DNA from 2 places in the Streptomyces sp. NPDC033180 genome. Region 1 is predicted to be linked to the other one. Evidence: riboswitches for the same ligand, from Rfam matches in the RefSeq annotation. Region 1 holds a riboswitch; the other holds the start of a gene.
What was found. Region 1 has a riboswitch for cyclic di-AMP ahead of ACZ5WE_RS10780 (M23 family metallopeptidase). Riboswitches for the same ligand answer to the same signal wherever they lie in the genome.
Positions count from the first base shown of each region.

Region 1 (3,397 bases):
GAGGGGACGGACGACCTGTTCGTGGCCTGGGAGACGCTGACGCACGCGGAGAACGCCTGAGCGGGGGCGGAGGCCTTTCGGGGCTTCGGGGGTCTCCGTTCGCCGGTGGTTCTCAACCGGTTCGCTTTCACTCCCCCTGATGGCGTAGAGTTGCATTCAACGGCGCGGGGTGGAGCAGCTCGGTAGCTCGCTGGGCTCATAACCCAGAGGTCGCAGGTTCAAATCCTGTCCCCGCTACTAAAGACCGAAGGCCCGGATCCAGAAATGGATCCGGGCCTTCGGTGTTTTCCGCCTTCACCGGGCCGGTAACCCGGTCGGCCCACACCGGTCGCCCCGCGCCGCCGCTGCGGGAACCCTGAGTGAGTGGGGCAGCGAGGAGGAAGCGGCGGGGGCGGCGGCAAGGGGCCCGATGTGCGGCACGAGCGGGCGCTCGTGCGGGCTCTCCCCCTGCTGCTCATCGTCGTCGGGATCGTCTACGACGCGTCGACCCCTCCCCGGTTCACCGCCGTGCCCCTCTTCACCGCCGCCCCGCTCGTCGCCGCGCCCTTCTACTCGCTGATCAGCACCGCTCTCATCGGTGTCGGTTCCTGCGCCGCCGTGCTCGCCCTGCATTTCAAGAACGCCACCACCACCGACGTGGAAGCCGTCACCGAACTGATCACGGTGGTGACCGTCGTCGTCCTCGCCGTCCTCATCAACCGCGTCGTACGCCGCAGCGACGAACAGCTCGCCTCCGCCCGCTCCATCGCCGAGGCCGCCCAGCGCGCCGTACTGCCGCAGCCGGACCCCCGGATCGGGGGTCTCGATGTCGCGGCGCGGTACGAGGCCGCGGAGGCCGACGCGTTCATCGGCGGTGACCTGTACGCCGTGCAGGACACTCCGCACGGCGTACGCGTCATCGTCGGCGACGTCCGGGGGAAGGGGATGGGCGCGGTGGCGGCCGTCGCCGTCGTGATCGGGGCGTTCCGGGAGGCCGCTGAGCAGGAGGTCACGCTGGAGGCCGTGGCGCAGCGCCTGGAGCGTGCCCTTGCGCGCGAGGGCACGCGGCGCGACGGGCTCGACGCCTTCGAGGGGTTCACCACCGCTGTCCTCGCGGAGATCCCGCACGGTGACGGTCCGGTGCGTCTGATCAACCGTGGGCACCCGGGGCCGCTGCTCCTGCGCGGCGACGGTCGGCTGTGCGTCCTGTCCGCCACCGAGCCCGCGCTGCCGCTCGGGATGGGTGAACTGGGCGCCTGGCCGGACCGCGCGGACGAGGCGGAGTTCCCGCCGGGGGCGATGCTGCTGCTCTACACCGACGGGCTCTCCGAGGCGCGTGACATCCGGGGCGAGTTCTACAACCCGGCCGCCCGGCTCGGCGGCCGGATCTTCCCAGGGCCCCACGGCCCCGACGCGCTCCTGGCGACGCTCGTCGAGGAAGTGCGGCGGCACACCGGGGGCCGGGGGACCGACGACATGGCGCTGCTCGCGGTGCGGCGGCCGTCGGTGACGGGCGATGCCGGCGTCGGTGCGGCGGCCGATGTCACCGGCCGTGACTGAAAGACCCCACTCCGCATAACAACTGACGTACTGTCAAGGCGATGTGAAGCTCCGGTGTGTGAAGAAGTGGGGTCAACTCGCCCCGTTCCAGACCCCGGTGTCCCGATAAGTACGGGCCAAAGTCGTTAACGATCAGTCGGAACAGCTTGGAATACGACCCCGCTGTCTATTAACGTTCGATAACGCAGCGCGGTCGTCCCAGCCGTCACTCGAGTCGGCTCCGCGCGCACGCGCCTAATCCCGAAAGGGAGCCGGGGAACCACTAATTGGGGTGAATCGGGCATCTGTGCATCCGTGCCAGATGTTCGTAGGAGACCTTCCTGCTCCGAACCCGTCAGCTAACCCGGTAGGCGAGAAGGAAGGAAAGGAGTGCGCCCCAGTGGCGTCCAACCGCCCTGCCCCCCAAGGCGTGTACGTACCGAACGACGACGATTTCGGTGGGTACGACGATGAATCTTCCTGGGAGGAATGGAATCCCACCGAGGAGTCCATCCGTCCCGTCCGCGGCAGGCACCGCGTGCACAAGCGGGGTGGCGGCGGGCTCGCCCGCAGCTCCACGGTTCTGGGCGTAGGCGTCATCGCCGCCGTCGGCGCGGGCGGCATCGCCACCGCGCAGGGCGGCAAGCCCCCGGTGGCCATCGAGATGCCGGACCTGTCGGCCGTCACGGACCAGCTGCCGGAGGCCAAGTCGCTTCCGGGCGTGGGGTCCTTGATATCCGACGACTCGAACGACTCCGCCGCCGCGGACAACGGCGTGACGGTGGCCGCCGCGCCCCTGAGCGCCGCCGGTGTCAGCACCACCGACGCCGAGCAGGGCACCACGGACGCGGGCGAGGCACTGCGCGCCCGCATCATGGAGCAGGCCGAGAACCAGCAGGACCAGGCGGACGACGCGGTCCAGAAGGCGGCCGAAGAAGCGGCCGTCAAGCAGGCCGCCGAACAGGCCGCCGCCAAGCAGTCCGCGGCCGAGAAGAAGATCGCCGCCGAGAAGGCCGCCGCGAAGAAGAAGGCCGAGGCGGAGGCCAAGCGCAAGGCCGAGGCGGAGCGCCTGGCCAAGCTCGCGAAGAGCTACACCCTTCCCGTCGCGTCGTACACGCTCACCGGTACCTTCGGTCAGCCCGGCTCCATGTGGTCCTCCGGCTACCACACGGGCCTGGACTTCGCGGCCCCGACGGGCACGCCCATCAAGGCCATCCACTCCGGCACCATCAAGGAGGCCGGCTGGGCGGGGGCGTACGGCTACCGCACGATCCTCGAACTCGACGACGGCACCGAGCTGTGGTTCTGCCACCAGTCCTCGATGAACGTCAGCGCGGGCCAGAAGGTCACCACCGGCGAGACCATCGGCCGTGTCGGCGCGACCGGCAACGTCACCGGGGCCCACCTCCACCTGGAGGTCCACCCGGGCGGCGACTCCACCGGGGTCGACCCTGCGGCGTGGCTGCGCGGCAAGGGCCAGTCCCTCTGAGGTGACCCAGAACCCCGGCGGTCCTGGCGACAACCCCCCGACGCCAGGGCTGCCGGTTGGGCATGCCCGCTGTCCGCTGCCCGATGGCCGATGTCCGTACGCGGATGGAATCAGCATCCCGCTCTACGGAATGCTGCGGTCCGTAAGGGCGTTGAGCCCCGTATGACTTCTCTCCGCAAGCTTGGTTCGTCCGACCTCGAGGTCTTCCCGCTCGCCCTGGGCGGCAACGTCTTCGGCTGGACGGCCGACGAGGCGCAGTCCTTCTCCGTGCTCGACGCCTACACCGCCGCGGGCGGCAACTTCATCGACACCGCCGACGTCTACTCGGCCTGGGTGCCCGGCAACAAGGGCGGCGAGTCCGAGACGGTCATCGGCAACTGGCTCGCCGCG
Region 1 is NZ_JBVIPU010000003.1:21,134-24,530, reverse strand. Features, by position in the region: gene ACZ5WE_RS10795 (alginate lyase family protein) at 1-60, shown strand, start outside; tRNA gene ACZ5WE_RS10790 (tRNA-Met) at 164-237, shown strand; gene ACZ5WE_RS10785 (PP2C family protein-serine/threonine phosphatase) at 364-1,539, shown strand; cyclic di-AMP (ydaO/yuaA leader) riboswitch at 1,761-1,907, shown strand; gene ACZ5WE_RS10780 (M23 family metallopeptidase) at 1,919-3,007, shown strand; gene ACZ5WE_RS10775 (aldo/keto reductase) at 3,170-3,397, shown strand, end outside.

Region 2 (3,397 bases), on a different contig from region 1:
CTGACTATTGAGGGGTGATAAGGCCCCGGCTAGGCTCCGGGCCCATGGACGTACTCACCCATCTCTTCGTCGGCCTGCACATCATCGGCATCGCCTCCCTCCTGGGCGGCTTCCTCACCCAGATGAAGCAGATGGGCCAAGGCACGGCCCGATTCAACCCCGCGATGCTGCACGGCGCGCTCACGATGCTCGTCACGGGCGCGATCCTGGTGGGCCTCAACCGGGCGGACGACAACCCCGTCAATCACGTCAAGATCGGCATCAAGATGGCCGTCCTGATCGTGATCCTCGCGCTGGTCTACGTGAAACGGGACGAGGAGAAGGTGGACAAGGGGATGTTCGGCGCCGTCGGCGCGCTGACCGTCACGAACATCTTCATCGCCGTCCTGTGGACCTGACACGCACCCACGAGAAAGCGGCCCTCCACGCGCGCGTGGAGGGCCGCTTTCTCGTCTGACGGTTTCTCGTGGGCGGTGGTTACGCGGGGCGCACCACGCTGTGGATCGGCATGTAGTAGATCGACTCGACGCGGACGTTCGCGCCCGGCTTCGGGGCGTGGATCATCTTGCCGTCGCCGATGTAGATCCCTACGTGGCTGATGTCGTCGTAGAAGAAGACCAGGTCGCCCGGCTTGGCGTCGGCGGTCTTCACGGTCGTGCCGACCTCCACCTGGTCCCAGGTCGTACGCGGCAGGGAGATCCCCGCGGCCTTCCACGCGTCCTGGGTGAGCCCGGAGCAGTCGTAGGAGTCGGGGCCGGTGGCGCCCCACACGTAGGGCTTGCCGATCTGCGCCTCGGCGAAGTTGATCACCTTCGCGGCCTTCGTCGCGTACCCGCTGTCCGTGTCGCCGGAGCCTGCGCCCGAACCGGAACCGGAACCGGTGTCGGAACCGGAGCCCGAGTCCGGGGTCTCCTTGTTCTTCTCGCGCTCCTTGGCCGCGGCCTCTTCCGCCGCCTTGCGCTTGGCCTCCGCCTCGGCCTCCTGCTTACGCGCCAGCTCGGCGGCCTTGCGCTTGGCCTCTTCTTCCTTCTTCTTCTCGATCGCCGCGAGCCGCGCCTTCTCCTCGGCCGTCAGCTCCGAGAGCATCGTGCGCGCCTGGCCCAGCTTCTTCTGGACGGTGCGCTTGCTCGTCTTGAGCTCGTCCCGCGAGTCGCTCAGCGTCTCCAGGCTCTTGGCTGCCTTCGTGCGCTGCTTCGTCGCCGAGGCCTGCTGCGTCTGGTAGTCGTCGACCGCCTTCTTCTGGCGCGCGGTCAGCCGGTCCGACAGGTGATTCTGGTCGAAGTACCCCTGCGGGTCGTCGGCGAGCATCATCGTGGCGGTCTCGGAGACCCCACCGGTGCGGTACTGGGCCGCGGCGAACGTGCCCAGCTCCTGGCGGGCCTCGTTCAGCTTGTCGGTGCGCTCGGCCACGTCGTCGAGAAGGGTGTCGACCTTCTTGCGCTGCTTGTCGGTGCGCTCCTTGGCCGAGTTGTACTTCTGGGTGGCCACGCCCGCCTGCTGGTAGAGGTCGTCGACCTTCTTCTGGACCTCTTCGAGGCTGGGCTTCTCGGGCGCGGACGGTGCCGCCTGCGCACTCTGCGACAGGAGGGCCACGGAGGTGAGGGCTGCCGTCGTTATACCGAGGGCAGGGGTGGCGCGTAGGCCGGCAATGCGGGTCCGCGGCTTGCGGTGCGACGCCAAGGGAGGCGACTCCTTCCGTAGACCGCCTACCGGGTTAGCTGTCGGGTTCGGGCGGGTGGTTCCGGAAGGTTGCCCTACAGTCCCGTACTTCGTACGGGACCGATTCACCCCAAGTTCATCGTGGGTCCCCGGCTCCGAGGAGATCGAACTCGGCGGAGGCAGCCCGTTCCCGGCGGGGTTCGCCGGTGGGAGTACGAGCAGCCTGCGGAGCACGCTAGCCAACTCGTGTGGCCCGTGTGAAGGTTGATGTTCGATATGCCCGATACGTTTTCGTTACTTTACGAAGCTCTTGACGCGGGCACGCCGTGCCGTGACGGAGAGTGACCGGAAGCGGCCGAGGTGTAGGCGGATGGACGTGGCCGGAACCCGGGGCGGGTTGTCAGTGGGGCCGCCTAGACTCGGGAGGCGATGAGCAGCCTCTTTGATGACAGCTTCCTGGCGGACCTCAAGCCCTCGCGGGCTTCGGAGGAAGAGCCCCCGCCGCCGCCCGAGGACAGTGCTCCGGAGTCCGTTCCGGATGATCTGTTCGACGGGAAGTTCGACGCGCCCGTACCCCGGGACGCGCACTACCGCGGCGGTGCCCCGCGCCCCGTGATCGATCCGGCGGCCTTGCTCGACGGGCTGAACGAGAACCAGCGCGCGGCCGTCGTGCACGCGGACTCCCCGCTGCTCATCGTCGCGGGCGCCGGCTCCGGCAAGACCCGGGTCCTGACGCACCGCATCGCGTATCTCCTGGCCGAGCGGCACGTGCACCCGGGGCAGATCCTGGCGATCACGTTCACGAACAAGGCCGCGGGCGAGATGAAGGAGCGCGTCGAGCAGCTCGTCGGGCCGCGGGCCAACGCGATGTGGGTGTCGACGTTCCACAGTGCGTGCGTGCGGATACTGCGCCGCGAGTCGAAGACGATCGGCTTCACCTCCTCCTTCTCGATCTACGACGCCGCCGACTCCAAGCGGCTGATGGCGCTGGTCTGCCGGGACCTGGACATCGACCCGAAGAAGTTCCCGCCGAAGTCCTTCAGCGCCAAGATCTCGAACCTGAAGAACGAGCTGATCGACGAGGAGACCTTCGCGGGCCAGGCGGCCGATGGCTTCGAGAAGACGCTCGCCCAGGCATACGCGATGTACCAGTCGCGCCTGCGCGAGGCGAACGCCCTCGACTTCGACGACCTGATCATGACGACGGTCAACATGCTCCGCGCGTTCCCGGACATCGCCGCGCACTACCGCCGCCGCTTCCGCCACGTGATGGTCGATGAGTACCAGGACACCAACCACGCCCAGTACGCCTTGGTGCGCGAGCTGGTGGGCCCCTCCGGAGGCGAGGGTGACGACCCCGCCGAGCTGTGTGTCGTGGGTGACGCCGACCAGTCGATCTACGCCTTCCGCGGCGCCACGATCCGCAACATCCTCCAGTTCGAGGAGGACTACCCGAACGCGACCACGATCCTCCTCGAGCAGAACTACCGCTCCACGCAGACGATCCTGACCGCGGCCAACGCCGTCATCGAGCGCAACGAAAGCCGCCGCCCCAAGAACCTGTGGACCAACGCGGGCGCGGGCGCGGGCATCACGGGCTACGTCGCCGACACCGAACACGACGAGGCGCAGTTCGTCGCCGACGAGATCGACCGGCTCACCGACGCGGGCGACGCGAAAGCCGGCGACGTCGCGATCTTCTACCGGACGAACGCGCAGTCCCGTGTCTTCGAAGAGA
Region 2 is NZ_JBVIPU010000008.1:183,163-186,559, forward strand. Features, by position in the region: gene ACZ5WE_RS22685 (hypothetical protein) at 45-398, shown strand; gene ACZ5WE_RS22690 (C40 family peptidase) at 478-1,680, opposite strand; cyclic di-AMP (ydaO/yuaA leader) riboswitch at 1,689-1,845, opposite strand; gene pcrA (DNA helicase PcrA) at 2,089-3,397, shown strand, end outside.
Region 2: linked by a shared signal. The riboswitch ahead of ACZ5WE_RS22690 (C40 family peptidase) and the one ahead of ACZ5WE_RS10780 (M23 family metallopeptidase) in region 1 are both predicted to bind cyclic di-AMP.